2 regions of the Yersinia enterocolitica subsp. enterocolitica genome follow, and region 1 is predicted to be linked to the other one. Evidence: predicted binding sites of a transcription regulator. Region 1 holds the regulator's gene; the other holds the start of a gene.

Region 1 (4,433 bases):
CTTTCATTGGCCGGCTCATCGGGCCGAGTTGAGCGGCCCCTGCTGCCAGTGCCGCAGGAGCGGTTGAGGAACCTGCCGCCTGTATTTGCAAATTAACGCCGGGGTAATGATGATTGAAATCATCAGCCCATAAAGACATCAAGTTAGCCAAAGTGTCAGAACCGACACTGGAAAGATTACCAGACAGAGTATCTGGCTTTGGCGCATCGACCACTGTGGCCGGCGATACCGCGACAGGGAGTGCCAGGACGCCGCAGCTAAACCCTAGCAGAGCAGGCAACAGCGCTAGTTTTCCCCATCTCATCAGTTTGATATCCATACAGTCTTAGGATTTGACTGCATTCTCGGTTAAAACCGTCGGAACAATCAACCGATTCGGCAAGGTAAAGATAAATCTCGTCCCCAAACCGATTTCACTCATCACATCCAAACGCGCATCGTGATGGCTCAAAGCATGCTTCACAATTGCCAACCCCAAGCCACTACCACCGGTTTGCCTTGAGCGGGCTTTGTCCACCCGATAGAAGCGCTCGGTCAGGCGTGGCACATGTTCAGGGCCAATACCCGGTCCATTGTCACTCACCTGAAATTGCACCCCTTGAGGTGTTTGCTGCCAGCACACCTCAATTTTGGTGCCATCAGGGGTGTGATTGACTGCATTATAAACCAGATTGGAAACCGCACTGCGCAGTTGATCTTCGTTACCGAATACCTTCAATTGCTCATTAATTCGGAAGGTGATCTCATGACGCCCATTACTCAGCGCTTGCACTTCGTGTTGCAGCATTTTCAGCATGCGCGGAATATCGACCTGCTCATTCATATCCACATTAGGTGCAGCTTCAATTCGCGATAACGTCAATAATTGTTTTACCAGCCCATCCATGCGCTTGGTCTGTTCTTGCATCGTCCCTAGCGCTTTATCTCGTAATGGCCCGACCAACTCTTGGTCGTGCATCATTTCCAGATATCCCTGTAACACCGTCAAGGGAGTGCGCAGTTCGTGGCTCACATTGGCAAAGAAATTACGCCGCGCCCCTTCCAACTGACGCATTTGGGTAACATCACGAGCCACCATAAGCAATTGCCCTTCTGAATAAGGCATCACCCGGAACTCAACGTAATAACCATTATTGAGTTGCAGGGTCAATGGGCGGGAAAATTCTTGTTGTTGCAAATATTGACGGAATTCGGGATAACGCAGCAAGTTGAGAATATGTTGGCCGTTATCCTCCGGCCAACGGAAGCCGAGTAATTGCTGAGCCAAACCATTACACCAGAAAATATTGCCATCAATGGTCGTCATAACCACCGCATCAGGTAAAGACTCAGCACCACTGCGAAAGCGTTTGATAAGTAAAGCCAACTCACGACGCCGGCGGCGATTTCGCAGTTGCATCTGGTACAAGCCGTAAAATAAAGGCTCCCAACTCCAACGCCCTGAAGGTGGCGTCATGCTGCGGTCTAACCACAGCCAGTGAGATAATTTGAGTTGGTTATAGAAATTCCACACCAGCGCCGCAATAACCGAGACCAATAATAGCCAGGGAAGGTACCCGATAAAGGCACCTAACAGTAATGCGGGCAGACAAAAAAGAGCCAGCTCTAAAGCCAGCGTTTTCCATGATAAACGTTCTAACACAACGAATTCTCCGGCCCTGAAAACTCAGTAGCGCGTTGAGAAACGGTATCCGGTTCCCCGGACAGTTTGTACCATTCTGTCATGGCCATCAATTTCCAGCGCCTTACGTAGCCGACGAATATGCACGTCAACGGTGCGATCTTCTACATAAACGTTAGTGCCCCAAACATAATTAAGCAACTGTTCACGGCTGTAAACGCGCTCCGGATGAGTCATGAAAAAGTGCAATAATTTAAATTCGGTCGGCCCCATATCCAACGCTTGATCATTGGCCATAACCCGATGTGAGGAGGGATCAAGGCTCAACCCTTGCATTTCAATCACTTCTTCAACCGCCATTGGCGATATCCGGCGCATAACCGCTTTGATACGCGCCACCAGCTCTTTGGGTGAAAAAGGCTTAGTAATATAGTCATCCGCCCCCACTTCCAAACCACGCACTCTGTCTTCTTCTTCGCCACGCGCTGTCAGCATCATCACCGGAATATCTCGGGTCAGAGCTTCACGTTTCATATGTTTAATAAACTGAATACCCGAGCCGCCAGGTAACATCCAGTCCAACAACACTAAATCAGGGTAAGGCTCGGACAAACGAGTGACTGCACTGTCGTAATCCTCGGCTTCTAACGGTTGGTAGCCATTCTGTTCCAACACAAAGCACACCATCTCACGGATTGGTGCTTCATCTTCAACTACCAGTATGCGTCTTGCCATCATCAACCCTGCCAGTAAGTTAGTGGTCACTATTTGATTTCGGAAGTCATTATGCGTCAGTTTTGTGACATTTTTATGAAAAACATCCCCCTCTGGCAAGCAATAAGCATAGTGATAAATTTCATGATAAATGCAAAATGCAGCACTCAAGTTTGCGAGGCGTCTCGGAGATTTCCCTCACAGCCTTTTTTTAGCCGCGACATCCAGCAGGCAGCGTTTATAATCAGCGCCATTATCTTTACATGGCGACCGGCCCGAGCGGGAGATTTATGCGCATTATTCATACCTCTGACTGGCATTTGGGCCAGCATTTCTTTACCAAAAGCCGTGCGGCTGAACATCAGGCATTCCTGCACTGGCTCATAGAACAGATCAAAGAAAATCAGGTAGATGCGCTGATTGTGGCGGGTGATATTTTTGATACCGGCGCCCCACCTAGCTATGCACGTGAGCTATATAACCGTTTCGTGGTTGAACTACAGCCGACGAACTGCCAGTTGGTTGTTCTGGGGGGCAACCATGATTCAGTATCAACGCTGAATGAATCTCGCGGCTTGCTTTCTTATTTGAATACCACAGTCATTTCCTGCGCCAGCAGCAATTTGGATCAACAGGTTATTATTTTGAAAGACCGCCAAAATCATCCTGCGGCGCTGCTGTGCGCGATTCCCTTTTTACGTCCACGAGATCTAGTCACCAGTCAGGCGGGTGAATCCGGTGGTCAGAAACAACTGGCGTTGCAGGAAGCAATTGCTGCCCATTATCAGGCGCTTTATCAGCGAGCCGTCGAGCTGCGTACCGAGTTAGGCCTGCCCTTGCCGATTATTGCTACCGGGCACCTAACTACGGTGGGGGTCACTACCTCAGACTCGGTTCGTGATATTTACATCGGCACATTGGATGCTTTCCCGGCCCACGCTTTCCCCCCGGCAGATTATATTGCTCTGGGCCATATTCATCGTGCTCAGCAAGTAGCAAAAACCGAACATATCCGATATAGCGGTTCGCCAATTGCCCTGAGTTTTGATGAGCTGAGCAAAGAGAAAAGTGTTTATCTGGTGGAGTTTGCCCAGCAGACATTAGCCTCTGTGACCCCAATCTTCATTCCACAATTTCAACCAATGCAATTAATCAAAGGTGACTTAGCGCAAATTGAGCAACAGTTGACTAAATTTGCCGACCACCAAGGGTTACCGGTGTGGCTGGATATCGAAGTTGCCACACAAGATTATCTCACTGATATTCAAAGGCGAATTCAGGCATTAGCCGCAGAACTCCCCGTTGAGGTGGTACTCTTACGCCGCAGCAAAGAGCAGCGTAATAACAGTATTGAGCGGCAGGAAAAGGAAACACTCAATGAACTGAGTGTCACTGATGTATTTGAACGCCGGCTGGCGCTAGAGGCGGATTTAGCCGCACCACGCCAAGAGCGCATGCGACAGATGTTTAATCTGGTGGTTGAAGATATCACGCAAGGTAAAGATACCGCAGAGGAGCAATCTGCATGAGAATTTTAAGTCTACGGCTGAAAAACATTAATTCTCTACAGGGTGAATGGAAGATAGATTTCACCGCCGAACCTTTTGCCAGCAACGGTTTATTCGCGATAACCGGCCCGACTGGGGCAGGGAAAACCACCCTGCTCGATGCCATTTGTCTTGCATTATACCACCAGACCCCGCGGTTGAATGTCACCCCCAGCCAAAACGAACTGATGACTCGCCACACGGCGGAGTCACTGGCTGAAGTCGAGTTTGAGGTAAAAGGAACGCGTTATCGTGCTTTCTGGAGCCAACGGCGCGCTAAAAATAGCTCGGAAGGAAATCTGCAAGCGCCTAAAGTTGAGTTGGCGCTATGCGAAAACGGCAAGATTCTGGCCGATAAAGTGCGCGATAAGCTTGATATGGTTGCCGCAATCACCGGGCTGGATTTTGGCCGATTTACCAAATCGATGATGCTGTCACAGGGGCAATTTGCGGCATTTCTCAATGCTGATGCCAATGATCGCGCGGAATTATTGGAAGAGTTAACCGGCACTGACATCTATGGTCGGTTATCTGAACACGTATTTGAGCAA
Region 2 (4,433 bases), 1.3 Mb from region 1:
TATTTATTTCAAATTCGAGTTTGCTCAATTTGAGTATGGCTAATTCGCTGGATTTAGATAAATTTCAACGCGATCCAGTACAACCCGCCGGAAAGAAGAATTGAGATTGGCAAGGTTAAGACCCACGCCAACATAATGTTCTTCACCGTCTTACTCTGCACACCACCGCCATCCACCAACATGGTGCCGGCAACCGCTGATGAGAGCACTTGAGTTGTCGATACAGGCATACCGGTATAACTCGCAATACCGATGGAAACCGCCGCAGTCATCTGGGCAGAAACCCCTTGTGCGTAGGTCATGCCTTTCTTACCGATTTTCTCACCGATAGTCACTGCAACACGTTTCCAGCCAACCATAGTACCCAAAGACAGGGCCAGAGCGACGGCAACGATAATCCAGGTTGGTGCGTATTCCACCGTTTCTAACAAATCTGTACGCAGATTATTGAGGAAACGGCGGTCTTGAGCACTGGTTTCTGGCAGTTTGGCAACGGCCCCAGCGGTCTCAGCAACACACATCAGCAAGCGGCGCATATGGCTACGTTGATCGACCGTCAGGTCGTCATAGCTTTGCAGATTCGCTAACAGCGTCTGTGCATGATCAATCGCTATCATGGCGCGTGAACTATCACAGTGGAACTGTTCTGGGGTGTTTGGCAATGTATCTGGTGTCGGTACCAGTGGCTTCAGCGCGACAGCATGAGGTAATGCTTCAACATGCTGCTGATAATATTGTTGCAGATGAGTCACTGCATCGCGGGTGCGGGCAATATCATAGCCTGTTGCATTCATATTCACGACAAACCCAGCCGGAGCCACACCGATTAATACCAGCATGATCAAGCCAATCCCTTTCTGACCATCGTTAGCGCCATGAGAAAAACTCACGCCAATAGCCGATAGGATCAGGGCTGTACGGGTCCAGAATGGCGGTTTACGTTTACCGTCTTTCTTTTCTCGTTCAGCGGGTGTCAGGTGAATACGTTGCTGCTTCTTGGTCCCGTTCCAGTAACGACGTAATAGGAACACCATCAAACCGGCAATAACCAGACCCACAATCGGGGATAAGATCAATGACAGGAAGATTTGAATCATCTTAGGAACGTTCAGTGCATCTACCACAGATGTACTGGTCATTAATGCATTGGTTAAACCAATACCGATGATTGCACCAATCAGCGTATGCGAACTGGAGGCTGGGATACCGAAATACCAAGTGCCCAAATTCCAGATGATCGCCGCCAGCAGCATAGAGAAGACCATCGCCAACCCATGTGCCGAACTGACATTTAACAGCAGATCAGTAGGCAGTAAGTGAACAATGGCATAAGCCACGCTCAAACCACCCAGCATCACGCCGAGGAAGTTAAACACCCCTGCCATCACGACAGCCACCTGTGAACGCATGGCGCGGGTATATATTACGGTTGCAACCGCATTGGCTGTGTCATGAAAACCATTGATGGCTTCGTAAAACAGCACAAACAACAAAGCAAGAACTAACATTAGGCCGGTATGGAAATCCAGGCCAGCGAAAAGATGTAGCATAAGCGTTACGCCAGTTTGTGGACATGAACGCGGCGCATTATCAGTGACAATGGGGGGTGGGGAAAAGGAAAATATGACCTTTTTTTGACATGACCGCGGATGAATTCGCCATTTTTAACAACATATGCATGTTATATCAGCAGGTTACTTAGTTTTACTCTATGAGACATTTTCTTACTATAGCTTCCTGAGAGTGGGCGACTTACAATCTCCCGCCGCTAATTTGTCGGTTGAATGAACAAATAGCATGCGACTCGGCGAAAAAACGGACACTTTTGCAGTGATGATGATTTTACTCAGTGAGGCCCAGTGTGGAACAGTTTGATGTGGTAGTGATAGGCGCAGGTGCTGCGGGCCTGTTTTGTGCGGCTCAAGCTGGGCAAGCAGGGTGCCGGGTACTCTTGGTAGATAATGGCAAAAAAGCTGGGCGTAAGATCCTGATGTCCGGTGGTGGCCGCTGTAACTTTACCAATCTGTTTGTCGAACCCGCAGCTTACCTCTCACAAAATCCTCATTTCTGTAAATCTGCTTTAGCACGTTACACCCAATGGGATTTCATTGACCTGATGAATCGCTATAACATCGCCTGGCATGAAAAAACGCTAGGGCAACTGTTTTGCGATGATTCAGCCCAACAAGTGGTTGAGCTTTTACTGCAAGAGTGCGAATTGGGGCAAGTCACGATTCGATTACGCAGCGATGTGTTGTCAGTTGAAAAAACCGAGACGGGTTTCGTGTTGCAGGTTAATGATTTGAAAGTGAGTGCTCATTCACTTGTGGTGGCTTCAGGTGGATTGTCTATGCCCGGATTGGGAGCCTCGCCCTTCGGCTATAAGTTGGCAGAACAATTTGGTTTGAAAGTATTACCGACCCGCGCAGCACTGGTTCCTTTCACGTTGCATAAGCCTTTGTTAGAACATCTGCAAACACTCTCCGGTGTTTCAGTCCCTGCGGTGGTGACGGCAGAGAATGGTGTCAGTTTCCGTGAGAGTATTTTATTTACCCATCGTGGTCTTTCTGGCCCGGCAATTTTACAACTTTCAAGCTATTGGCAGGCTGGCGAGTATGTGGGCATTAACTTACTTCCTGACACCGATTTAGACGTATTTCTGAACAATGAGCGGCAAGTCCACCCCAATCAGACGTTGAAGAACACGCTGGCTCAACTGTTACCTAGGCGGTTGGTGGAATGTCTACAGACGCTGGAGCAACTGCCGGATGTCACCTTGAAACAGTTAAATGCGCCGCAACAGGCTACGTTGGTGGCAAACTTACAACAGTGGCGGGTACAACCTAATGGAACAGAAGGTTATCGCACTGCTGAGGTCACGATTGGTGGCGTCGATACCCAAGAGCTCTCCTCCAAAACCATGGAGGCTCATAAAGTGCCTGGGTTGTACTTTATTGGTGAAGTGGTTGATGTCACTGGCTGGCTGGGTGGCTATAATTTCCAATGGGCCTGGAGCTCTGCCTGGGCCTGTGCGCAGGCACTGGCGGCCAAACCGAGATAATGGCGTTTGCTACTCAGTCATCGACCCCAGGCTTATGTCAGCCTGGGGTTATGTTTCCCTGATGTGGCGTAAAGGCTTAGGTGGCGTTATTTAGCTTGTGCCTCAAGAGTGAAACTCTCTTGAACGGCGACTGTTTCTTGAATAACCACAGTTTCGGTACCCATTTTCGCCACACCACGGCAACCTTCACCATAATGTTCACCTTCCCAACGTCCAACCAGTGCTGCGCCCACCGCATTACTCATCACGTTAGTGGCTGAACGGCCCATATCAAGGAAGGGATCAACGCCCATTAATAGAATCAGGCCGGCTTCCGGGATATTAAATTGGCTGAGCGTGGCGGCGATAACCACTAATGACGCGCGCGGCACACCCGCCATACCTTTAGAGGTCAGCATCAGAATTAACAACATGGTGATTTGCTCGCCCATGCTCAGATGAATATTACATGCCTGAGCAATAAATATGACTGCAAATGAGCAATATGCCATTGAACCTACCAGGTTGAATGAGTAGCCGATAGGGAGAACAAAACTAGCAATTTTGTTAGAAACGCCGAACTCTTCCAGTTTTTCTAATGTGCCGGGGAAGGCGGCTTCAGAACTTGAAGTGGTAAAAGCTAACAATGCCGGTTCACTGATACCTTTTATTAATCGAAGCGTACAGCGACCAATCAGAAGAATTGAACAGCCAATTAAAATAAGCCACAACAGGCCCAGGGTCAGATAGAACTCACCCATAAAAATACCGGCACTGATCAATACGCTTAAACCACGTTCAGAAATCATCGCGGATATGGCGGCAAATACAGTCAATGGCGCAAATAGCATGACGTAGCCGGTGAGTTTCAGCATCAGGTGAGCCAGTGAATCTAATACGGAAACAATCGGTTGTGCTTTTTCACCAATGGCGGAAAGGCTAATCCCCATGAAAATGGAGAATACGACAATTTGTAGGATTTCATTGCGTGCCATTGCGTCAACAATACTGGTTGGAATGGCATGTGAGATAAAGACTTTCGCGGAGAATGGAACCGGTGCAATACCGTCCACAGCACTGGCGGTTGCAGCCACGAAGTTAATGCCATCACCCGGTCTTAGGAGGTTAACCACCACTAAACCGAGCAGAATGGAAATGAATGCTGCGCAAATGAACAGGAACAGCGTTTTTGAGAAAACGCGCCCTAATGTTTTGGCATCACCCATTTTGGCAATCCCAACCACTAATGTTGAGATGATTAACGGGGCAATGATCATTTTGATCAATCGTAGGAATATATCGGTAAAAATAGATATTTCAGAAGAGTACGACTTTGCAAAATCAGGGCTGCTAAAGGAATTTATTAAAAACCCGACGATAATACCTATTATCA

What was found. Region 1 encodes PhoB, which activates phosphate uptake and scavenging genes when phosphate is short. Its sites were predicted from a motif close to CTGTCATAAAACTGNCNNAT; they were not measured.
Positions count from the first base shown of each region.
Region 2: the regulator PhoB is predicted to act here: its motif matches at 1,622-1,641, upstream of pitA (inorganic phosphate transporter PitA).

Region 1 covers NZ_LR590469.1:4,431,613-4,436,045, reverse strand. The annotation lists gene FGL26_RS20795 (PstS family phosphate ABC transporter substrate-binding protein) at 1-304, opposite strand, end outside; gene phoR (phosphate regulon sensor histidine kinase PhoR) at 326-1,642, opposite strand; gene phoB (phosphate response regulator transcription factor PhoB) at 1,667-2,356, opposite strand; gene sbcD (exonuclease subunit SbcD) at 2,626-3,864, shown strand; gene FGL26_RS20775 (AAA family ATPase) at 3,861-4,433, shown strand, end outside.
Region 2 covers NZ_LR590469.1:3,120,939-3,125,371, reverse strand. The annotation lists gene pitA (inorganic phosphate transporter PitA) at 54-1,550, opposite strand; gene FGL26_RS14955 (BaiN/RdsA family NAD(P)/FAD-dependent oxidoreductase) at 1,862-3,061, shown strand; gene FGL26_RS14950 (dicarboxylate/amino acid:cation symporter) at 3,148-4,433, opposite strand, start outside.